3 regions of the Streptomyces sp. NPDC046831 genome follow, and region 1 is predicted to be linked to each of the others. Evidence: riboswitches for the same ligand, from Rfam matches in the RefSeq annotation. Region 1 holds a riboswitch; each other region holds the start of a gene.
The links. A riboswitch is a leader RNA that binds a small molecule or an ion and turns the genes downstream of it on or off. The one in region 1 is predicted to bind cyclic di-AMP.
Positions count from the first base shown of each region.

Region 2: another riboswitch for cyclic di-AMP. It lies ahead of ABZ920_RS20445 (C40 family peptidase); the one in region 1 lies ahead of ABZ920_RS18855 (transglycosylase SLT domain-containing protein).
Region 3: another riboswitch for cyclic di-AMP. It lies ahead of ABZ920_RS22775 (M23 family metallopeptidase); the one in region 1 lies ahead of ABZ920_RS18855 (transglycosylase SLT domain-containing protein).

Region 1 covers NZ_JBEYXZ010000020.1:111,651-115,890, forward strand. Annotated here, with positions in the region: gene ABZ920_RS18850 (HAD family hydrolase) at 311-1,123, shown strand; gene ABZ920_RS18855 (transglycosylase SLT domain-containing protein) at 1,335-1,844, opposite strand; cyclic di-AMP (ydaO/yuaA leader) riboswitch at 1,850-2,045, opposite strand; gene ABZ920_RS18860 (polyprenyl synthetase family protein) at 2,729-3,739, shown strand.
Region 2 covers NZ_JBEYXZ010000024.1:4,776-9,015, forward strand. Annotated here, with positions in the region: gene ABZ920_RS20430 (ANTAR domain-containing protein) at 1-145, opposite strand, end outside; gene ABZ920_RS20435 (ATP-dependent Clp protease proteolytic subunit) at 312-947, shown strand; gene ABZ920_RS20440 (hypothetical protein) at 955-1,263, shown strand; cyclic di-AMP (ydaO/yuaA leader) riboswitch at 1,633-1,814, shown strand; gene ABZ920_RS20445 (C40 family peptidase) at 1,818-2,291, shown strand; gene ABZ920_RS20450 (ATP-binding protein) at 2,919-3,377, opposite strand; gene ABZ920_RS20455 (helix-turn-helix transcriptional regulator) at 3,590-4,240, shown strand, end outside.
Region 3 covers NZ_JBEYXZ010000029.1:20,068-24,307, forward strand. Annotated here, with positions in the region: gene ABZ920_RS22765 (PrsW family intramembrane metalloprotease) at 1-39, shown strand, start outside; gene ABZ920_RS22770 (aldo/keto reductase) at 437-1,381, opposite strand; gene ABZ920_RS22775 (M23 family metallopeptidase) at 1,509-2,549, opposite strand; cyclic di-AMP (ydaO/yuaA leader) riboswitch at 2,561-2,716, opposite strand; gene ABZ920_RS22780 (PP2C family protein-serine/threonine phosphatase) at 2,951-4,117, opposite strand.

The DNA.
Region 1 (4,240 bases):
CGTGGTGCGCTGTGCCGCTCTCGCGCACGCCGGGCCCGGTCACCTGCCGTGCGGACGCCGAGCTCGGTGTGTGGTCGCGCCACACGTTACGGGGGCGGTGCCTGTCTTGGGCAGTGTCCAAAGGGTGTTCGATGTCCGCGATGTCCGTGTCGGAGTGGGCAATTCCGGCCTGGCGTCGTCCTGGTGCCGTCCGGGCGCGGACAGAGAGGATCGGGGCCATCGAGGGACACGGCCGGAATCCGGACGGCGTCGGCCGCGGACGTCCGGATTCCGTTGAGTCGGAGGGACCGCGGATCCGTATTCTCTGATCATGGCCGCCTCCCTCGCATATGCCCTCGTCGCCACTGACCTGGACGGAACGCTGCTGCGCGGCGACGACACCGTGTCCGAGCGGTCGCTCGCCGCACTGGCGCGGGTGGCGGACGCCGGTGCCCGGCATCTGGTCGTGACCGGGCGTCCGGCGCCGAGAGTGCGGCCGCTGTGCGAGACGCTGGGGAGCACGGGGCTGGCGGTGTGCGGCCAGGGCGCGCAGCTGTACGACGCCGGGGCGGACCGGCTGCTGTGGTCGGTCACCCTCGACCGGGAGCTCGCCGAGACCGCGCTCGGCAAGATCGAGGCCGAGGTGGGGGAGGTGTACGCGGCGGTGGACCAGGACGGGGTCGACGGGCTCACGCTCATCGAGCCCGGATACGTGATGCCGCACCCCACGCTGCCCGCCGTGCGCGTCGAACGGCGCGACGACCTGTGGACCCTGCCGGTCAGCAAGGTGCTGCTGCGTCATCCCGGACTGGCGGACGACGAGTTGGCGGCGGTGGCGCGCGCCGTGGTCGGTTCCCTGGCGACGGTCACCATGTCGGGCCCCGGCACCGTCGAACTCCAGCCGTGCGGGATCACCAAGGCCGCCGGGCTGGCGCTGGCCGCCGAGCACCTGGGGGTGAGCCGTGACCGCGCCCTCGCCTTCGGTGACATGCCCAACGACGTCCCGATGTTCCAGTGGGCCGCCCGCGGCGTCGCGATGGCCAACGCCCACCCCGAACTCAAGGCGGTGGCCGACGAGGTCACGTTGTCGAACGAGGACGACGGCATCGCCGTCGTCCTCGAGCGGTTGTTCCCGGGCCGGTAGGCGGACCGCCTCCGGCCCGGTGCGTCGTGCCCGGCACCCGGCCGTCGAGGCGGCCGGTCCTTGCGGTGCGCGGCCGTCGCGGCGGGGGCCGCCGGGTGCCCGCCGGAGCGGACGCGGGCGGGCCGGGCGACGCCGACCGGCCCGGCCGGGAAGCGCCGCGGGGGCGGGCGCCGCCGGACGCCCGCCCCCGGCCGCTGCCGGTGCCGGTCCGTCAGTAGGCGCCGAAGACGTTGTCGATCGAGCCGTACCGCTTGGCCGCGTAGTTGCAGGCGGCGGTGATGTTCGCGACCGGGTCGTAGATGTCGAAGGACGTACCGGGCACGTGGTAGGCCTTGAACGTCGGGTCGATGACCTGGAGCAGACCCTTGGACGGGATGCCCTTGGCCGCGTTGGAGTCCCAGTTGTTGATGGCCCGCGGGTTGCCCGAGGACTCGCGCATGATGTTGCGGTGGATGCCGTTGTACGAGCCCGGGATGCCGTTCTTGGCCATGACCGAGAGGGAGGCCCGGATCCACCCGTCGAGGTTGTTCGGGTAGCCGAGGGCGGTCGCGGTGGCCGGGGCGGACTCCGCCGGGGCGGACTCCGCCGGGGCGGCGGAGGCGCCGGTGGCGCCGAAGAGCGGCAGGGCGAGGACGGCCACACCCGTGCCGGCGACGGCGAGGGTGCGGGTCAGGCGGGCGGTACGGGTGCGGGTGCGGCGGGGCTGAGCCTGGGCAGGCATGGGCGAGTTCCTCTCCTTCGCCTGCGAGGTGAGCTGTCGGGTTCGGGCGGGAACTGCCCGGCCGTGCTCCGTCGGGAGCACGACTTCACCCCGAGCCGTTCCGGTGCGGCGCACGACGCGTCGGACGTGTCGTGCGGCTCCGGCCCGGCGACTTACCTGGGTCCCCCGCTCCTGCCGTGCGTGGTTCGGTCGATGGGTTCTCGGGCGGTGGCAGGATTCGGCGTCCACCCGACGGCCGGGAACGTATGCGAGAGCACATGTCCGGAACAAGTGCCGGAATCACACAACGCCCTGATTGACCTTGGACCGGAGGGTATGGGGTGCTTGATCCTTTGCGGTTGCCAAGGGTCAACTCGCTTGCCGGACAGGGGAGAACGGTGCGGGCGGCCGTTCGGTGCGCCCGGTCCGCCGAGTGGCCCAAATCACGGTTTGCGCCGCCAGGGGCATTCGGTGCCAACGGGGAATACCGCCCAATAAGAGCAAAAGGGTCAGGTGATCGGCGGTCCGTGCGGAGGAGTCGTCACCGAGCCTTGGCCAGGGGGCGACGATGGAGAGCGGAACGGGCCCGGGAGCGCGGGCCGCGCGGTCCACGACCCGCTGTGCGAGGCCGTCGTCATGCGGGGCAGGGGAGCGGGAGCATGGCCGGAATGGAGGGTGGCGCCGGTGAGGGGCGCGGCGGAGCGGGTAGGAGAGAGGAGTCGGCTGAAATACACACTTATCTGCCGATGAAGTGCATACCGGGCGTGATCCGATACCGCCTGGCCTGTATCGGTGGGCGATATCGGTGATCGAAACGTGACCGGATACGCTGACTTGAGTGGTGGCAGCGACCTATCGACAAACCGTGTAAGCGCCAGCAGACACCAGCAGACAGGAGACCCCTCGTGACCGTCGTCGGGCCGTTCGGGCTGAGCGTGCGGGACCAGGCTCTCGAAGCCGATGTCCAGGCCGGAATGGCGGCTGTCGAGGAAGGGTTGCTCGAAGCCACGAAGAGCGAGGTCCCCTTCATCACGGAGGCCGCGCAGCACCTCGTCAAGGCGGGCGGGAAGCGTTTCCGGCCACTGCTGGTGATGCTGGCGGCGCAGTTCGGGGACCCGTACGCGCCGGGGGTCGTGCCGTCCGCGGTGGTCGTGGAGCTCACCCACCTGGCGACGCTGTACCACGACGACGTGATGGACGAGGCCGGGGTGCGGCGCGGGGTGCCCAGCGCGAACGCCCGCTGGGGCAACTCCGTCGCGGTCCTCACCGGCGACTTCCTGTTCGCCCGGGCCTCGCAGATCCTCGCCGACCTCGGACCGGAGGCGGTGCGGGTGCAGGCCGTCGCGTTCGAGCGACTGGTCACCGGCCAGATCCTGGAGACGGCGGGGCCGCAGGACGGACGGGACCCGGTCGACCACTACCTGGACGTGCTCGGCGGCAAGACGGGATCGCTGGTGGCGGTGTCGTGCCGCTTCGGGGCGATGATGTCCGGCGCCGACGAGACGGTCGTCGACGTGCTGACGCAGTACGGGGAGCGGCTGGGAGTCGCCTTCCAGCTCGCGGACGACGTCCTGGACATCGCGAGCGACTCGCGCGAGTCCGGCAAGACGCCGGGCACCGATCTGCGGGAGGGCATCGCGACGCTGCCGGTGCTGCGGCTGCGGGAGCGTGCGGCGCGGCAGGGGCTCGCCGAGGACGTCGCGCTGTGCGAGCTGCTGGAATCCGACCTGAGCGACGACGCACGGCACGCGGAGGCGCTCGCCGCGCTGCGCGCCCACCCGGCGCTGGAGCAGGCGCGGCGGGACACCGTCCGCTACGCCGAGGAGGCGCGGGCCGCGCTGGCCCCGCTGCGGGAGTGCGAGGCGAAGGCTGCGCTGCTGGAGCTCTGCGACGCGGTGGTGCACCGGGCGGGCTGAAGCGCCCGGCGCGGAAGCGCGCACCGGCGCGCGGCCGGCACCCGCTCCCGCCGCACGGCCCGGCAGCGCGGCTGCGCGGCTGCGTCCGGAACGGGGGCCTCCGGCGCGGCACGGCCGGAGCACGACGCAGGACGCCCAGGGGCACCCTCGTGACACGCCCAAAGAGCCGTCGCGGCACGCCGGGAGCACGGCGCAGCACAACCGGAGCGTCCTCGCGACACATCCAGGGCACCCTCGCAGCGCGCCGGGAGCACGTTCGCGGCGTGCCGGCACGGGACCGGACGACGAGCGGTCCCTCTCCCGGCGGCGAAGGGCCTTCGCGCGAGGCGTGTCTGGCGCAACGTCACCCCTCCCACGGGCGCGGACAGGTGGGCCTCGCCCCTCGTACCGAGTGACCCAGGTCACGCGCCCGGTGCGGCCTCGGCGGGCCGGGGCCGGCCCGACCCCTACGGGGCGGGGGAGGGACCGGCCCCTCGTGTCATACCGCAGTCGTACGTGGAG
Region 2 (4,240 bases), on a different contig from region 1:
CGATCGCCTGGTCGATCACGGCATGGGAGGTCAGGGCGCGCTGCAGCTGGTCGATCTCCTCGTGCAGCCGTTCGTGCTCCAGCACCAGATCGGTGACGGACAGCGGCTTGAGGGGATGCCGCTCGGATATCGCGAAGAACGCCATCGGGACCACCTCGGTCGTCGCGCGGCCGGAGCACCAGCTTCTCTCAGGACCGCCGCCGCCACGACCCGGCGCCCCGGGCACGAGCCGACGCCTCCGTAGAGAACGTACGTCCTGTACATTTTTCGCCGAGGCCACCGGAGACTTCCTGCCGCTGGAGGGGATGCGCATGAACCGACCGTCCGCCCGCCACGCCCTGCCCGCCTTCACCGAGCGCACGAGCCTCTCAGACCGGATACTCGACCCGTACGCCGGACTGTTCGAGGAGCGGATCGTCGTCCTCGGCACACCGATCGACGACACCGCGGCGAACGACGTGATCGCACAGCTCGTGCACCTGGAGCACCGGGACCCGGACCGCGACATCGCGCTGTACGTCAACTCGCCCGGCGGCGCGTTCGGCGCGATGGCGGCGATCTACGACACGATGCGGTACGTGGGCTGCGACGTGGCGACCACCTGCCTGGGCCGGGCGGACCGGTACGCGGCCGTCCTGCCGGCCGCGGGGACTCCGGGCAAGCGGTCCGTCCTGCCCGGCGCCCGCGTGACCCTCGGCCAGCCGCCGGTCTCCGAGCCGCTGCGGGGGCGGACGTCCTGCCTGACCACCCGGGCGGAGGAGATGGCGCGCGTGTGGACACGCCTGGAGGAGATGCTGGTGCGGCACACCGGGCGGGCCCCGCGGCAGGTGAGCGCGGACCTGGAGCGGGAAACGGTCCTGGACGCGCCGGCCGCGCCGGCGCACGGGCTGGTCGACCGCGTCGTCACCGGCCACAGGGGCCCGCAGGCCGCACCGGGTGCGAGGTGACGCGCCCGTGCTGCCGCCCGAGCTGCCACCGATGCCCGCCCTGACCCACGCCGAGGGCGAGCTGATCGACCATTACCTCCGCGTGGCCGACCTGCTGGGCCGGATCAACCCCGCCCGCGAGGGGAGCACCTACCGCGGCCTGAGGGCTGCTCAGGCGCTCGTCCGCGAGGCAGCCGGGCTGCGGGACGCGCTCAGCCTGATGCACCAGCGGGGCGAGAGCGAGCTGCACTCCACCACCCTGGCACGGGCGCTGCGGGTGCTGGACGGGGAGCGGCGCACGGCGCGTGTCACCGTCCCGCCGGCGCAGCGAAGTTGACGCCGTACCACCGACGCGCTCCCTCCTCGCCGTCGACGGAGGGCACGGTTCCGCCGCAGAACGAGCCGAACGGCCTACGCCCTTCCGGTCGACTTCCAGCTCCTCTCCAAGGGCTGTCCGAGTTGCGCACAGCGCCTGCCCGTTGGTCGGAATGAAGCGTTCCGCCGCAGGTCCGGGACTCGTCGGGACCCGCGACAGACGTTCGATCGGTGGGGTGTCCACCCGAACGGGTGAGTGGTGAGTAACAACACAAATCCCCGGTTCCGTTGGGATTTTCGGACATCCGTGAGCCAAGATCCGTGTCTGACGACAAGCCCCCGCCACAACGGCGGGGCGGTCCGGGCGGACGCCGAGTCCTGCCGCCGCCCGGATGACCGGTCGACGGAAGTGGATCGGCAGGAGTGGAGGACCCAAGTACGACGGGTCGCCGGAACGGCCATGTCATGGCCGGGCCGAGCAGCCCTTGGGGTGAAGCCGCGGCAACGCGGCCGGGCTACTTCGCCAGCCCGAATCCGACAGGTCATCCTTCACAGGCGGCTGACGAAGGGTTGCGCATGACTGCGCTGAATCGTGTCCCGTCGCTCATGGCCCGGGCCGGCACGGCCTCGGCCCTGACCATCGCCGCCGTCGGCGGCTCGATCGTGGTCCCCGGTGTCGCCTCCGAGGCCGCGGCCGCCACGTCGGCGACGAAGGCGCTGCACATCGCGGCGTCCAAGAAGGGCTCCCCGTACAAGTACGGGGCCGTGGGTCCGCGGCGCTTCGACTGCTCGGGGCTCACGCTGTACTCGTTCAAGAAGGCGGGCAAGAAGCTGCCCCGTACGGCGGCCCAGCAGTACAACAAGAGCCGCCACATCTCCGCGAAGAGCCGCCGGGCCGGAGACCTGGTGTTCTTCCACTCGGGCTCGAACGTGTACCACGTGGGCATCTACGCGGGTAAGGGCAAGATCTGGCACGCCCCGAAGACGGGAGACGTGGTGCGGCTGCAGAAGATCTGGACGAAGAGCGTCTGGTACGGGCGGGTCGGCTGACCCGGCCCGCAGGGGGCGAGGGGCCGGCCGGGTCCGTCGGGCCGGCCGGGCCGGGTGGCGGTGCCCTGACGCACCGCCCCGCCCCCGGCCGGCGAGCCGCGGTCCCGTGACCGGGCCCCCGCGCACGGCGATCGCCCGACGGAGGCCGCGGCGTGCGGTCCCGCCCTCCTGGGCGGCGCGCTGCGGCTGCGCTGCCCCCGACGGCGGACCCGGCTGACGCGGCCCCGGGCCGGCCGTTGCGGCCGACGCGGTCCCGGACGGGCCGTTGCGGCCGACGCGGCTCTGAGGAACCCGTCGGCGCTGAGGCGGCCGGCAACGGTCCGGTCCACTGCGGCTGCAGCTGCTCGCTGACGGCGACTCCGGCCGACGCGGCCGAGGCCAGGCCGGCCGACGCGGGCCGTACGGCTGACGCGGCCCGGGTCGGCCGCCCGGTCCCCGACGGCGACTCCGGCCGACGCGGCCGAGGGCAGGCCCGCCGACAACGCCCGTGCGGCTGAGGCAGCCCAGGCGGCTGCCCGGCCCCTACGGCGCCTCCGGCCGACGCGGCTCGTGCGGCTGGCGCGGCCCGGCGGCGGGACCGCGGCCCCCGGGCCGTCCGCCCGGCGGTGGCGGGCCCACCGGGCAGCCCTACGGCTCCGGCGGCCCCGCCGCCGTGACCGGAGGGGTGAGCACCGGCCAGGGCAGCGCGATGCAGACGGTCTTGCCGCCCTCGCGCGTGGGTCTGACGCTGAACCGGCCCCCGTACTCGGCCGTCAGCCACCGGATGATCACCATGCCCCGGCCGTTGTCCTGCTGGACGGCGCCCGGGAGCCGTTTCGGGAACCGGGGGTGGCTGTCGGTGACACCGATGCGCAACTGCTCGTCGCGGTCGAGCAGGAGGTCGACCGTGAAGGTCGGCGACTGACCGAACGTGTGCTGGACGGCGTTGGTGGCCAGTTCGGAGATGATGAGCCGGACCGTGTCGGCGGTGTCCGCCTCCGCCGGCAGGCCCCACTCCGTCAGGGTGTCCGCGACGAAGCTGCGGGCCGCCGACACCGAGACCGGTTCGCTCGGCAGAGTGACGGATGCTTCCAGATGGTCTGCCATGGCGACGTCATCCCTTTCCCGCGCGACCGCAGACCGACACGGAGCGGATGGTTCGAGTACGGTCCCGGACTGGTGCCTCGTCGTCAGACTGCCATCACCGCGTCGCCCACGACGGCGTTCCACCGAGATATGCATATATCTGTCGCTCGAAGCGGTGAACTCTGCGACGGCAGACCGTATTCGGGCGGCGCGGAGGGGATAGGGAGTAGCCCATGCAGCACGGTCCCGCGGTACGCCGCCGGAAGCTGGGCGCCGAACTTCGCGCCCTGCGCACCGCGGCCGGCCTGACGAGCGAAGAGGCGGCCGGCCTGGTCGGGTGGCACCAGTCGAAGGTCAGCCGGATCGAGACCGGCGCGAGCGGTGTGAAGCCGGCCGACGTGCGGCTGCTCCTGGACGCCTACGCCGTCGAGGACGCCCGGTTGCGCGAGCTGCTGACGGTGCTGGCGGGCTCGCACGACGGCGCAGGCCGGCACCACTGGTGGCAGGCCTACCGGGGTGTCCTGCCGCCGACCTACCGCGACTTCATCAGCCTGGAGTCGCAGGCCAGCGCCATGCGCACGCTGGAGACCTCGGTCGTGCCCGGCCTGCTGCAGACGCCCGAGTACGCGCGTGCGGTGACCCGGGCGGCGGTGGAGGGCCTCGACGAGGAGCAGCTGGACGCGCTGGTGGAGGTGCGGCTGGCCCGGCAGGACGTGCTGCGGGCGCAGCCGCCGCTGGAGCTGAGCGCGGTGCTCGACGAGGCGGTGCTGCGGCGGGAGGTCGGCGGGCCGGGCGTCCTGGCGCGGCAGCTGGAGCGGCTGGTGGAGGCGGCCCGGCTGCCCCAGGTGACCCTTCAGGTGCTGCCGTTCGCGGCGGGGGCGCAC
Region 3 (4,240 bases), on a different contig from region 1:
GCGGCGCCGTACCCGGCGCACAACCCGTACCGGTCCTGAGGCCCGGCCGGGGCGAAGCACGCCGGCGGGCCTCCTGCCGGGCCGGGCGGGCGGACCGGCGGGCGAGCCACCGCGCCCGGACACACGGCGACCGCACCCGCGTCGCGTCGCAGGACCGCGCCCGGGCACCGGCCAGGGCACCCGCGTGGCAGGCGCACCCCGGCGGGCGGTTCACCGCATCCGAGGACCGGCGACGGCACCCGCTGGGGAGGCAGGCCACGGCGGGCGAGTCACCGCACCCGCGGACCGGCGACCGCACCCCTCGTCGCAGGCAGGCCACGGCGGGCGAGTCACCGCACCCGCGGACCGGCGACCGCACCCCGCGTCGCAGGCAGGCCACGGCGGGCACGGACGACCGCGCCCGGGGGCCGGTGACCGCGCCCGCTCGGGGGTGCGCCTAGGCCGACGCCTCGTCCAGCTTCGCGATCTCCTGGCCGGACAGCGCCAGCTCCGCCACTCCCACCAGCGCGGGCAGCTGCTCCACGGTGCGCGCCGAGGCGATCGGGGCCGCCACCGTCGGCTGCGCGGCCAGCCAGGCCAGGGCGACCGTCGCGACGGGGACGTCGTGGGCCGCGGCGATCTCGTCGAGGGCGGTGAGGACCTTGCGGCCCCGCTCGCTCTCCAGGTGCTTGCCGGCGCCCTGGGCCCGTGGGCTGTCCACCGTCGCGCCGGGGCGGTACTTGCCGGTCAGGAAGCCGGAGGCCAGCGCGTAGTACGGGACGGCGGCCAGGCCGGAGCGCTCGGCGAGGTCGCGGAGCGGTCCCTCGTAGGTGTCGCGTGAGACCAGGTTGTAGTGGGGCTGCAGCGCCACGTACCGGGCCAGGCCCTCGCGCTCGGAGAAGTCGAGGGACGCGCGCAGGCGCTCGGCGGAGATGTTCGAGGCGGCGATGTGGCGGACCTTGCCCGCCGTCACCAGGTCGTCGAGGGCGCCGATGATCTCCTCGACCGGCACCTCCGGCTTGTCGAAGTGGGTGTAGTACAGGTCGATGTGGTCGGTGCCCAGGCGCCGCAGGGAGGCGTCGGCCGCGGCCTTGATGTTGGCGGCGGTCAGCCCCTGGAAGTCGGGGTGCTGGCTGACCTTGGTGGCGATGACCACGTCGGAGCGGTTGCCGCGTTCCTTGATCCACTTGCCGACGATGGTCTCCGACTCGCCGCCGCTGTTGCCCTCCACCCAGGCCGAGTAGGAGTCGGCGGTGTCGATGAAGTTGCCGCCGGCGGCCGCGTAGGCGTCGAGGACGGCGAAGGACTGCGCCTCGTCGGCGGTCCAGCCGAAGACGTTGCCGCCGAGGGCGAGCGGGAAGACCTCGAGGTCGGACGTACCCAGCTTGCGTAGAGAAGTCATGTCCAGTGTCAACGCACGTTCCGGAGCGCTCAATTCCGGATCCGCTGCAAAAGGTGGGCAAACACCTGACCGGCGGTCCTGACGTCGGGGGGACGTCGTCAGGACCGCCGGGGCCGGGAAGCGGCTGTCAGGGGGTGAGGCCCTTGTCGCGCAGCCACGCCGCCGGGTCGATGCCGGTGGCCTGGCCCCCGGGGTGGACCTCGAAGTGCAGGTGCGGTCCGGTGACGTTGCCCGTGGCGCCCACGCGGCCGATCACGTCGCCGGTGGCGACCTTCTGCCCGACGCTCGCGCTGATCGACGACTGGTGGCAGAACCACAGCTCAGTGCCGTCGTCGAGGGTGAGGATGGTGCGGTAGCCGTACGCGCCGGCCCAGCCGGCCTCGGTGATGGTGCCGCCGTGCACGGCCTTGATGAGGGTGCCCGTGGGCGCGGCGAAGTCCAGCCCGGTGTGGTAGCCGGAGGACCACATGGAACCGGCCTGGCCGAAGGCCGAGGTCAGGGTGTACGAGGAGGTGGGGAGCGTGTACTGCGCGGCCAGCCGGGCCAGGCGCTCGGCCTCGGCCTTCTTCGCGGCCTCCTGCTCCGCCTCCTTCTCCGCGGCGGCGGCCTTGGCCTCGGCCTCCTTCACCGCCTTGGCGGCGGCCTCCTCCGCCTGCCGGGCGGCGGCGGCGGCCGCGGCCTGCTGGGCCTTCGTGTCGACCTGGACCTGCTGCTGCTCGGCCTGGGCCATGATCCGGTTGCGCAGGGCCTCGCCCGCGTCGGAGGACCCCTGCGCCGAGTCGGCGGCGCTGGTGGTGAGGCTGCTGAGCGCGGTCGCGGAGCCCTGGGCCGCCGGTGCGGAGCCCTCGTCGTCGAAGAGGGTGCCCACGGAGGGCAGATCGGGCATGGAGATCGACACCGGCGGCTTGCCGGTCTGGGCGCTGGCCATGCCGCCCGCGCCCACGGCGGCGATGACGCCGACGCCGAGGACGGTGGAGCTGCGGGCGAGCCCGCCGCCGCGCTGCTTGGTGACGCGATGCCGGCCACGGACCGGGCGGACGGAGTCCGCGGTGGGGTTCCACTCCTCCCACGGGCCCTCGTCGGGGATGCGGCTGCCGTACCCGAAGGTGTCGGTGCTGTTCCCGCCGGTGTGGAACGGGGCCTGGGGGGCAGGCGGGTTGGACGCCACGCGGGCGCGCTCCTTTCCTTCCGTTCGCCTACCGGGTTAGCTGACGGGTTCGGAGCGGGAAGGTCTCCTACGCGCGTATACCGCCCGTTCGACACGGCGGACTACGCTCGACTCACCCCAGGTTGGTGGTTCCCCGGTTCCCTGACGGGATTCGGCGCGTGCGCACGGAGCCGTCTCGGGTGACGGCTGGGACGACCGCGCTGCGTTATCGAACGTTAATAGACCCGGGCCGTGGATTCCAAGCCGTTCGGCTTGATCGTTAAACCCAATTGGCGCGGAGAATCTGGCCGACGGGGGTCAAATACGGGCGAGTCGGCCAACCTCCGTGTGCACATGCCGCCTGACGATATGTCAGCCGTTGTGCGCGCGGAGACGGCACGCTCACCCACGGTGACGCGGCGTCAGGACCGCCGTACGGCCAGCAGGGCCATGTCGTCCGACAGGCCGTCCCCCGTGTGCCGGCGCACCTCCGCCGCGAGGGTGTCCAGCAGGGCGTGCGGGTCCCGGAAGGCCCGTCCGGCCAGGCGCTGCTCGGGGTCGTAGAAGCGGCCCCGTTCGTCGCGGGCCTCGGACAGTCCGTCGGTGTGCAGGAGGAGGGTCGCCCCGGCGGGGAAGCGGGTCTCCTCCGCACGGCCGGGCCGGACGCCGAGGTCCTCCAGGCCGAGCGGCAGCGCGGGCTCGGCGGCGAGCAGCGGACGCACGGTGCCGTCGGCGTGCAGCAGGAGCGGCGGCGGATGACCGCGGTTGACGATCCTCACCACCGCCCGGTCGTGCGGGATCTCGGCGAGGACGGCCGTGGTGAAGTCCTCGCACGCGTCGGGCCCGCCGCGCCGCGCGTCCTCGCGGGCCAGCGCCCGCTCCAGCCGGCCCGCCACCCCCTCCAGCGTGGCCTCCTGCTCGGCGGCCTCCCGGAACGCCCCGAGGACCACGGCCACGGCCGCCACCGCCCCCATCCCCTTGCCGCGCACGTCGCCGACGACGAGCCGCACGCCGTACGGGGTGTCCTGCACGGCGTACAGGTCCCCGCCGATGAACGCGTCCGCCTGCGCCGCCTCGTAGCAGGCCGCGACGTCCAGCCCGCCGATCCGCCCGGCCGGCTCCGGCAGCACCGCGCGCTGGGCGGCCTCGGCGATCTCGTGGGCGGAGGCCAGCCGCTCGTGGCCGCGGCGCACGAGGAGGTTGATGAGCACGGCCAGCACCGCGACGGTCGCCACGGTGACCAGTTCGGTGAACGCCTCGACGCGCCGTACGGCACCGGTGCCGAGGTGCACCGCGAGCACGACGGCGACCGCCGCCGCCCCGGTGAGCGCGGTGGCCCGCCGGGACAGCAGCGGCGCGGCGACCAGGGGCGCGGCCGTCAGGAGCGGGGCCGCGGTGACGTCGGTGGGGGCGAGGCAGTCGAAGCAGGCGCCGACGGCGAGCAGCAGCGCCGGGAGCAGCCGGGTGAGGGCACGGGCGTACGGGATCCGCCGCCGCCCGCCCGCACCGGGCGGAACGGGAGCGGCAGCACTGTCCCCGGCTGCCGGACCGGGCGCGGGGCCGCCGGGTGGCCGGCCGCCGGCTCCGATGCCGTGGGAGGCGCCGGGTGAGGAACCGCGCGGGGCGGCGGGGGCGGCGGGGTGAGGGCTGACCGCGGGTGGGCCGTTGTGCGGGGCGGCGTCTCCGTCACCGGGCTGCCGGCCGCCGTGCCC